Regions from separate parts of the Shouchella rhizosphaerae genome, predicted to be linked through region 1. Evidence: predicted binding sites of a transcription regulator. Region 1 holds the regulator's gene; the other holds the start of a gene.
The links. The regulator LexA, encoded in region 1, represses DNA repair genes until DNA is damaged. The targets are predictions, from matches to a motif close to CGAACATATGTTCG.

Region 1 (5,336 bases):
TTGCTTTCCCCTTTTAGCGTTGTTTTGTTTGAGCCAGCAAGGTCAGCAGAGCCGCCAAACAATTCAGGCGTATGGGCGGCAAGAGCATTGAGCGCCTCGCCTGAAGAAGCCCGCGTCGCAAGGCTCGTGCCGTGTTCATAAACAGGCAAAGCTTGGTCAAATCCTTCTGGCAACTCCCCTGAGAAAGCGCGCTCGTACTGCGCAGCCAATTCAGGATTTTCTGCCTTGTATGCCGCAAACAAGTCGTTCCATTCTGCTTCTTTCGCTGCCCCTTCTTCTTTGACTGCAGCAAAATAAGCCTTCACTTCCTCTGGAATGTAGAAGTCTTCCTCAAACGTCCACTTGTATGCTTCTTTTGTTAACTTTACTTCTTCAGTGCCAAGTGGAGATCCGTGTGAAGCAGATGAAGCCGCTTTGTTTGGTGAACCATAGCCAATGACTGTTTTGACTTCAATGAGCGTCGGACGGTCTACCCGTTTTGCTTCTTCAATCGCGCGGTGAATTTCCTCCATATCCGTGCCATCTTCTACACGAACAACATGCCAGCCATAAGCTTTGAAACGGTCTTCGACACTCTCAGAGAACGATTCATGCAAATCGCCATCAAGTGAAATGTCATTTGAATCATAAAGGACAATTAAACGTTCAAGCTTCAAATGACCAGCTAATGAAGCGGCTTCTTGGGAAACGCCTTCCATTAGGTCGCCATCGCCGCAAATTGCATACGTAAAATGGTCAACAATCGGGTATTTATCAGTATTGTATGTAGCGGCTAAATGGCGCTCTGCCATTGCCATGCCGACTGCCATGGCAATCCCTTGCCCAAGCGGCCCTGTCGTTGCTTCGACTCCGTCTGTATGGCCGTATTCAGGATGGCCGGGCGTACGGCTGCCAAGCTGGCGGAAAGACTTCAAGTCGTCAAGCGTCACGTCGTATCCACTTAAATGGAGCAAACTATATAGCAGCATGGAACCATGGCCAGCAGAGAGCACGAAACGGTCGCGGTTTGACCACTTCGGGTTCGCAGGGTTATGGTTCATATGCTTCGTCCACAGATTTAATGCCATTGGCGCTGCGCCCATCGGCATCCCTGGATGGCCGGAATTCGCTTTTTCAATGCTGTCGATGGATAGCGTACGGATTGTGTTAACAGCCAATTCTTCAACTTTATTTGTCAATGGATAACACCCTTTCTGCTGCCTTCTTTCCCTCTCATCATATACTTTCTGAAAAAAATGTACAAGCCTGAGTAGACTTGTACAGTTAATGCAATCGTTTATGTTTTTGCGCCTTGCTGTCCTTTAATTTTTGTGGAGTTACGTCATTCCCTTTCGCGTCGACGACTTTTACAGTATGGAGATGGTCCGTAAACGACGAGCGGAAAGCCGACAAATATTCGTTGCGAAGCGCTTTTTGTTCCATTGCTTGTTTTTTTGTCAAACCAACTGTTTTTGCTAGCTTTGACAATTCATTGATGCGATCAAGTTTTTCTTTTGACAACATCGTCATCACCTACCTTTTGTTTCGCCCCTCATCATAGCACTCATGCAACACAAGGGCAAACGATTCGCTTATGGGAGGCTAGACAAACATCGCATACGCTCTGCCCTGCTCCTAGGCGTTGGAAATGTCGTTCCAAGAAACCGTCGCTCACGCATTCCTTATGGACTCGTTTCTTTCTTCGCCTGTACGGCTGAGCGATTGGTTTGTATCATTTTTTGCTGTCAACCACCAGCTTATGCGTTTTCTTTAATGTATTTTTGATAACGGCGATGAACAGTCGCTTTTGAACAATCAACGCCCATCCCTTTTAAAGTTAAGGCAATTTCATAAAAAGTCAGCCCCCGGTCACGGAGCCTGACAATCTCTTCCACTGGTAAATCGAGTTCGTAGCGGCCACCGCCTCGTTTCTTAGACAAGTTCTGCTCTGGACGGTATCCACTCGCTACTGCTGTCCTCATTCCCCGTTTAATTTTTAAATTATGTAGTTTTCGTTGGTATTCTTCTACTATACCGACAATTTCCAGCACCATTTCATCCGCTTCAGACAATACAAGCTCCCCTTGATGATGGGCCGTATAAATAGGAACGCCATATTTTTTCAATTGGTACAAGAGCGCAATTTTCGTTTTTCCTCTGCCTAGGCGAGTATCATCCGTAATAAGCAAACAAGAGACAATCCCTTCTTTGCATAAATCCAATAAAGCAAGGAGGCAATCCCGTTCCAGGCTATAGCCGCTCGCCTGCTCTTTAAAAACAGTGTGTACATCCATGCCATTTGTCCTTGCCAATTCGACCAGTTCTTTTTCTTGCCTCTCTAAAGAACTGGCTTGGTTTTCTTTCGTCGTGCTCACCCGGCAATAGATAGCCGCCTGTTGTTTTTGTCCCTTTTCTGCCAATTCTCCGCGGCCTCCTTCCCGTGAAAATCCGCTAGCCCCTATCCACTAATCTAAAACCAAATCGATGTCGTCAACATTAGTGGCATGGCTACTGTGCTCAACCTCTTCATTTTATAAACAAAGATGCTTCCGATCTAAAAAAGATGAAGTATGTCTTTCTGGCACCTTTGCTTCGCTTACTTACATTGCTGGCAGTCTTAATTGTCAATTAAAAAAACGCGATCAATCGAAGTTGTTTCAACGATTTGCTCTTGCACGATTTGCTGTTCGTGTTTCTTGTTATCGTCTTTTTCCTGCTCGCCAGGCCATACCAAACTTGAGAAAATGAACAATACTGTTAAAATGCCGCCGCCTACTAGCCCCATATCTTGTTTCCTCAATACGATCACCCGTTCTTAGAGAATGTTTGTTCTGTTATCAGAATACAAGGAACAACTGTTCGTGTCAACTACTTTTTTTAGAACTTATGTTTGCGTTCATACGTTCGATATGGTAAAGTTTGTTTAGAACAGTTATATGAAAGCAGGTGGGAAAATGTCGAAATTATCGAAGCGCCAGGAAGAAATTTTGGCGTACATAAAAGATGAAGTAAAGAAAAAAGGGTACCCGCCGTCCGTCCGGGAAATTGGTGAAGCAGTTGGACTTGCTTCAAGTTCCACCGTACACGGCCACTTGGCCAGATTAGAAAAAAAAGGCTACATTCGCCGCGATCCTACTAAACCGCGGGCGATTGAAGTCCTTTCTCTCGGATTTGATAATGATACATTTGTCAAAAAAGAGACAGCAAGCTTTATTCCGGTAATCGGAAAAGTTACCGCAGGTGTGCCAATTACTGCTGTTGAAAACGTCGAAGATTACTTGCCACTCCCCGACCACCTTGCCGCTTACGACAATACGTATGCGCTTGTCATTCAAGGGGAAAGCATGATTGAAGCAGGTATTTACGATGGAGACCAAGTGATCGTACGGCAACAGCAAACAGCCGATAATGGCGATATTATTGTAGCCATGACAGAAGATAATGAAGCAACAGTAAAACGGTTTTTCCGGGAAAAGGACTACATTCGTCTCCAACCAGAGAATTCTTCAATGGAACCAATTATCCTTGAAAACTGCACGATTCTCGGAAAAGTCATCGGAGTGTTCCGCACGATCCACTAACGGACCAATAGGCTTTTTCAAGCTGTTGACCAAGCCCCTTAAATCTGAAATACGCTTGTCAGATGGAAGCAAAACAAAAGAGGTTCGTGCTTGACACGACTCGTCCAATCGATCAAAGCTAATTTTCTACAAACACTAAAGACTCTTTCATCGAATGGGGATAAAAGAGTCTTTTTTGTGTAGCTGCCATCTTGCAAATGACCAAGCAGTTTTTTCGCTCGTACATATAATAAATGAGAAGAAGGTGGTTCTACTTATGCCGTATTTAATTGCCTATTCCTTCACCAATCTTTTTTAAAAGCCATTAGGATGCCAAAGGAAAACAAGCTTAGTACTACTATAACGATAGCGATGCTACTAGCATAATAGCTATGCTCTGATGACCGAACAATCGCTGTTCTCATGCACCGAAAAGGACAAGAACGATCAAGCACTGGTAGAGCCAAAAATTTAACAACTAAATTAGCTATAGAACACCTCTCGCCCAACGTATTAACCTAATTCCATTTGCTTTCTTGCGAGTAGAACACTCGCAGAAAGCTTTTTTAGTCTGGTTGGCTGCTATGTTCCTTTTGCTGATGGCTAAGAGTCCATTTAAGCACGACTGCTGTCATCAGGAACAGCAAACCAGCCGAAATAAATACATATGGGATGCCATAGCCACTTGCTATCATTCCGCCGAGAACAGGCCCTAACACATTTCCAAGAAAGCGAAAACTTTGGTTATAGCCAAGCACTTCCCCTTGCATGGCAACAGGGCACGCCTGGCGGATAAAAGCGGTTGTGCACGGTAGTAAGCCGCCTACGGCCATGCCAAACAGAAAACGTAAGACAATCAGTTGCCAAAGAGAGCCGACAAATGCTTGTGGGATAAACAACAGGCCTGATAATAGCAGCAAAATCATCATCACTTTTTCATGGCCAATCCGATCACCGAATTGCCCCCAAGTACGAGTTAGTATTAAATTGCCAAGCCCAGTGACCGAGAAAGCAGCACCTGCTAAGAAAGCCATGTTTTCAGTATTATGGGTAATCTGGTTGACGTATAAGGCGAGCAATGGTTGAACACTAAACAGCGCCATTTGCACAATTAAAGCAACAAACATCACCATTAAGAGCAGCGGGCTTTTTACGATACGCCCAAGCACTTCTTTTGAACGATACTTTCTTTTCCTCTCGCCTTTTTCTTCGTAAACAACTTCCTTTACGCCAATTAAAACGAGGACTGTTGCGATTAGGAGAATCGATGACGTCAACAAAAATGTAAGTTCCATTCCCACTGTATCAGCGATCAATCCTCCAAAAAGAGGTCCAAGCAAACCGCCGGAAACTGTCCCTGTTTGCAATGTTCCTAGCATTTCACCTGCTGTTTTTTTGCTGCTTTGGGCAGCTATCAACGCCATTGAGGCAGGAATGAACCCCGTGGCAAGGCCCATAAAAGCACGCAATACAAACAACTGTTCTGCTGAATGGACGTATCCCATAAAAAAGACGGATAAGGCAATGCCTAATCCTGTACCGAGCAACACTTTTTTTCGTCCAAACCTGTCGCCGATTTTACCCCAAAGCGGGGCAACAAGAAAGGCGACAAAAAAAGAGACAGCAAACACATATCCTGCCCAGCGCTGGACTTCATCAACGTTGTAGTGACCAAAAGATTCAATGTATAGCGATAAAAAAGGAATGACCATCGTCATACTTGCCGAAACAAAAAAGTTGGCAAACCACATGATGAGCAAATTTCGTTTTTCAGGTTGTATTCCAATCACCTTCGTT
Region 2 (5,336 bases), 180 kb from region 1:
TTAACTTAGGTGTTTTATTGTGTATCGCCACCATATTAAAGTGGTACGTCACTTGCAAATCGGTATTTTTAAACAGGTAATGGAGAATCGCTTCTGGATCAGCTTCCTTTTTCAGTTCAACGACAATGCGCATCCCGGTACGGTCTGTATCGTCGCGGACTTCGGCAATACCGTCCACTTTTTTGTCAAATCGGATTTCATCCATTTTTTTAACTAAGCTCGCCTTTACTACTTCGTAAGGAATTTCCGTAATGACGATTTGCTTGCGGCCGCCACGCGTTTCTTCAATCGCTGTCCGGCCGCGGACGACGATTTTGCCTTTCCCTGTTTCATAAGCTTGGCGGATGCCGTTTGAGCCTTGGACAATTCCGCCAGTAGGGAAGTCAGGGCCTTTAATAATTTCTAACAATTCATCAAGGCTCGTATGTGGCTTTTGCATCAACAACGTAATGCCGTCAATGATCTCTGGCAAGTGATGAGGCGGTATGTCTGTCGCGTAACCAGCCGAAATACCTGTTGAACCATTCACAAGCAAATTTGGAAACATCGCTGGCAAGACGACGGGCTCTTCAATTGAATCATCAAAGTTCGGGATGTAGTCGACTGTGCCTTTATCTAAATCACGCATCAACTCTGCACTAATCGCCGATAGCCGCGCTTCCGTATAACGCATGGCCGCCGGTGGATCGCCATCCACTGAACCGTTGTTGCCGTGCATGTCGATTAATTGTTCACGCACTTTCCATTCTTGGCTCATGCGGACCATTGCTTCATACACGGAACTGTCGCCATGGGGATGGTAATTGCCGATGACGTTTCCAACCGTTTTGGCTGCCTTTCGATACGGTTTATCGGCCGTATTGCCTTCATTGTACATTGCATACAAAATACGGCGTTGCACAGGCTTTAGTCCGTCTCTGGCATCAGGCAATGCCCGTTCCTGGATAATGTATTTGCTGTAGCGGCTAAAACGGTCGCCGATGACATCTTCTAAAGGAAGGTCGAGATAACGTTCTGATTTTGCCACTTACGCTTCCTCCCCTACTTGCAGATTCTCGTTTTCCAAAATGTTTGTGTCTTCTTCTAGCCCAAAGGCGACATGGCTTTCAATCCACTTACGGCGCGGTTCGACTTTATCGCCCATAAGCGTGGCCACATGTTTCTCAGCCCGTGCCGCGTCTTCCAAACGGACGCGGATCAACGTCCGTGTCGCTGGGTCCATCGTTGTTTCCCATAGCTGGGTGGCGTTCATTTCGCCGAGCCCTTTGTAACGTTGGACAGTCGATCCCCTGCCGACTTTCTTTAACGCAGCCTGGAGCTCGTTTTCATCCCATGCATACTCGACTTGCTCTTTTTTGCCGCTGCCTTTGCTTACTTTGTATAAAGGAGGCAAGGCGATGTAAATTTTCCCTTCGTCGATGAGCGGTTTCATGTAGCGATAGAAAAACGTAAGCAACAGCACTTGAATATGAGCGCCATCTGTATCAGCATCTGTCATAATGACAACTTTGTCGTAATTACAGTCAGCACTATCAAAATCGGCTCCTACGCCAGCGCCAATTGTATGGATAATTGTGCGGATTTCTTCATTTTTCATAATGTCATCAAGCTTAGCTTTTTCGGTGTTGATGACTTTTCCTCTAAGAGGAAGAACAGCTTGGAATTTGCGGTCACGCCCTTGTTTGGCTGAGCCGCCAGCAGAGTCGCCCTCGACCAAGTACAGTTCATTGCGAGCTGGGTTCCGTGACTGAGCTGGCGTTAACTTGCCGCTCAGCAACACATCTTTGCGCTTGTTTTTCTTGCCGTTGCGCGCATCTTCCCTGGCTTTACGTGCCGCTTCCCGTGCCTGTGCTGCTTTCATTGCTTTTTTAAGCAGCATCGTTGCCACAGCTGGATTTTCTTCGAGAAAATAACTGAGGTTTTCCGAGACAATCGCATCAACAGCAGAACGGGCTTCTGGAGTCCCTAGCTTGCTTTTCGTTTGCCCTTCGAATTGCAGTTTTGCTTCCGGGACGCGAACGGAGACGACCGCAGTGAATCCTTCTCGTATATCCGATCCATCTAAGTTTTTGTCTTTCTCTTTTAAAACGCCAATTTTGCGTGCGTGTTCATTCATGATGCGGGTCATCGCTGTTTTCGCGCCTAGCTCGTGTGTGCCGCCGTCCCGTGTACGGACATTATTAACGAAAGAAAGCACATTTTCCGTATAGGCATCGTGAAATTGAAAGGAAAAGTCCATTTGGATGTCATTGGCGCTTCCGGAAAAGGACACGACTGGATGAAGCGCTTCTTTTCCTTCATTTAAATAGTCGACAAAGGCTTCAAGCCCCGTATCAAACTTAAACACTTCATGCAGCTCTTTTCCAGGACGCTTGTCCGTTAATTCAATCTGGACGCCTTTCAACAGAAAAGCCGCTTCTCGAAGTCTTTCCGCCAATATTTCGCTGTTAAACTGAATGGTTGAGAAAATGCCTTCATCTGGCTTAAAACGGACAGTCGTGCCTGAGGCGCGTGTTTTGCCTTTTTTCTCAAGCGTTGTGACCGGCTTGCCGCCTTGTTCGAAACGTTGTGTGTATCGATAGCCATCCCGTTTAATCTCCACTTCAAGCCATTCCGATAAGGCATTGACAACGGAAGCACCAACTCCGTGCAGCCCGCCACTTGTCGCATATCCGCCTTGGCCGAATTTGCCTCCAGCATGAAGGACGGTGAAAATGACTTCCGGTGTCGGCTTTCCAGAACGGTGCATGCCGACGGGCATCCCCCGCCCTTCATCCTCAATCGAGACACTCTGATCTTTATGGATCGTTACTTTTATTGTATTTCCGTAGCCGCCGAGTGCTTCATCGACGGCATTATCGACAATTTCATAAACAAGATGGTGCAGCCCGCGTACATCAGTTGAGCCGATGTACATGCCAGGCCGCTTGCGTACCGCTTCAAGCCCTTCTAAGACTTGAATGGCATCCTCATTGTATTCCACGTGCTGTTTTGCCATTCCGTTCTCCCTTCCATTTATCTATAAATCGATTATACCATAACGAATACGAATGTTTGTTCTGTATAGGTGAAATAATGGCTGCCCTTCTTCATTTTAACCATTGTTTTCCTGTATGCAACAGTTTTTTCTAATAGCACCTTACCATGTTTATCTTTGTTGTTGCAAATGCCTGGCTACCTTGTTTGACAAAATCAAGCCCGCACCTATGATGCGGGCTTGCGCTCATTTAAACTTAGCATGCTCTACTTTGATGCAACGGTCCATGACTGTTTCAACCCCATGTGCTTGCAAATAATCATATGCTTCCTCGTTAACGACGCCTAATTGCGACCAAAAGACGCCAATGCCTGCTTTGACTGTGTCTCTGGCAATCTCAGGGAGAAACTCGCTGCGGCGAAAAACGTTAACGAGATCGACCTCACCCTCAATATCGAGGAGCGATGGGTACGCTTTTTCACCGAGCACTTTATCGACGCGGGGGTTGACAGGAATAATGGTGTATCCTGCTTTTTGCATCGCCTCGGATACCATGTAAGACGTGCGTTCCGGATTGTCAGATAAGCCAACAACGGCAATGCGTTTTTTCGTATGAAGCAGTTCTTTCATTCGTTCATCACTTGGGTTTTTCATCTGTGTTCACTCCTTTTCGTCTTTCAGCAGGCCTTTCTCTTGCAAAAATTCGCCTGCTACTTGATAAGGGTCTTCGTCGTTAATGTCCACGCGATAGTTCAATTCAGATATTTCTTCGACAGAACCAAGTCCAGCGAGTTGGTTTAAAATCGACTCCAATTCAGGATATTCTTCGATCGCTTTTTTGCTTACTAGCGGCGCTGCTTGGTAAGGCGGAAACAACGACTGGTCATCTTCTAAAACAACCATATCATACTGGACAAGTTGCGGGTCTGTCGAGAAAACATCGCTTACTTCTATGCTCTCGTTTGCGATCGCTTGGTAGCGAGTGGAAACGTCAATCGATGTGACATGTTCAAACGAAAAGCCATACGCTTCCTCAAAACCAAGATAGCCATCTTGTCTGTCCATGAATTCAAAGCTGAAACCGACGTGAAGTTTAGTAGCGTAAGGGCTCAAATCGCTTATTTTCTTGATGTTGAGTTGTTCAGCCTGTTCCCGTGGCATCGCCAGCGCATACGTGTTTTGAAAGGCCATCGGCTTAAGCAATACGTCACCGTATTCAGCAAGGAGGCCATTGCGCGCTTGTTCGTAGGATGTCTGTTCATGATAACTGAAATCTTCTGTTCCCAACAAATCACTAAGAACCGTCCCTGTAAATTCCGGATAGAGATCAATATCTCCAACACGTAAGGCGTTGAAATTCACGCTTGTCTCACCAAGAGGAGCGACCACTTCAACAGTAAGGTCAGTGTCTTGTTCGATTAAATGTTTATACATATTGGCGAGGATTGGTGGTTCAGGGCCGAGTTTTCCGCCGATAACTAAATCTGGTTCATCGCTTTGAATAAAGGAAGCGATCGGCGAAATCGCGACGATGGCAATGGCAACAAGGAGCACGCTCGCAAGCGGCTTATACGTTGTTCCTTGTGCGTGCGCTGCACGCTTCTCGCTGAAGCGCAACACAAAATCGAGTGCTAGCGCAAGCAACGCAGCTGGAAGGGCGCCGAATAAAATGTATTCATTGCTTGTCCGCTGAATACCGGTCATAATGATTTGCCCAAGTCCGCCGCCGCCAACAAGCGCTGCCAGGGTGGCAGTGCCGACAATCAGCACCATTGATGTACGGATGCCTGCCATGACTGTTGGCATGGCGATGGGTAGTTCTACTTTCAGCAAACGGCGGTATGAATTCATGCCCATTCCTTTCGCCGCCTCGATCAGGGATGGGTCAATGCCTTTAATTCCTGTATATGTATTGCGCAAAATCGGCAGTAACGCGTAGGCAGTAAGCGCAATGATAGCTGGAGTCGTGCCAATCCCGACAAAAAGGACTAAAAAGCCAAGCAAGGCGAGCGATGGGATCGTTTGCAAGACGGCAGCAGTGCCGATCACCCACTCCGATATTCGTTTATAACGAGTAAGCAAAATCCCTAGTGGCACGCCAATCGCCACTGCAATTAGCAAGGAAGCAAGCGACAATTGAATATGTTCCCAAAATGCGCGTATTAATAAATCGGAACGCTCGTGAAAAAGGTTGATATAAGATGTCCAAAAGGTAGCCATATGTTTTTGCTGCATGCTTAAAGCGCGCGAACGCTGTCCTGCTTAAGCTTGCAGTTCTTCCCCATTTTGTATGCACGCGGACAGTGCTAGATTAAAGTATTTTTAGGCTCAGTTTGGCCAAGTCTTCATAAGAAATGGT

Region 2: parE (DNA topoisomerase IV subunit B) is a predicted target of LexA. The motif match lies at 3,048-3,061, and genes of this name have one in related genera.

The regions. Positions count from the first base shown of each region.
Region 1 covers NZ_CP144921.1:4,074,423-4,079,758, forward strand. The annotation lists gene tkt (transketolase) at 1-1,178, opposite strand, end outside; gene V5G21_RS20385 (DUF896 domain-containing protein) at 1,264-1,503, opposite strand; gene V5G21_RS20390 (YneB family resolvase-like protein) at 1,737-2,399, opposite strand; gene V5G21_RS20395 (hypothetical protein) at 2,597-2,779, opposite strand; gene lexA (transcriptional repressor LexA) at 2,934-3,560, shown strand; gene V5G21_RS20405 (MFS transporter) at 4,106-5,329, opposite strand.
Region 2 covers NZ_CP144921.1:3,890,046-3,895,381, forward strand. The annotation lists gene parC (DNA topoisomerase IV subunit A) at 1-1,027, opposite strand, end outside; gene parE (DNA topoisomerase IV subunit B) at 1,028-2,998, opposite strand; gene V5G21_RS19435 (CoA-binding protein) at 3,224-3,631, opposite strand; gene V5G21_RS19440 (ABC transporter permease/substrate-binding protein) at 3,638-5,197, opposite strand; gene V5G21_RS19445 (ABC transporter ATP-binding protein) at 5,289-5,336, opposite strand, start outside.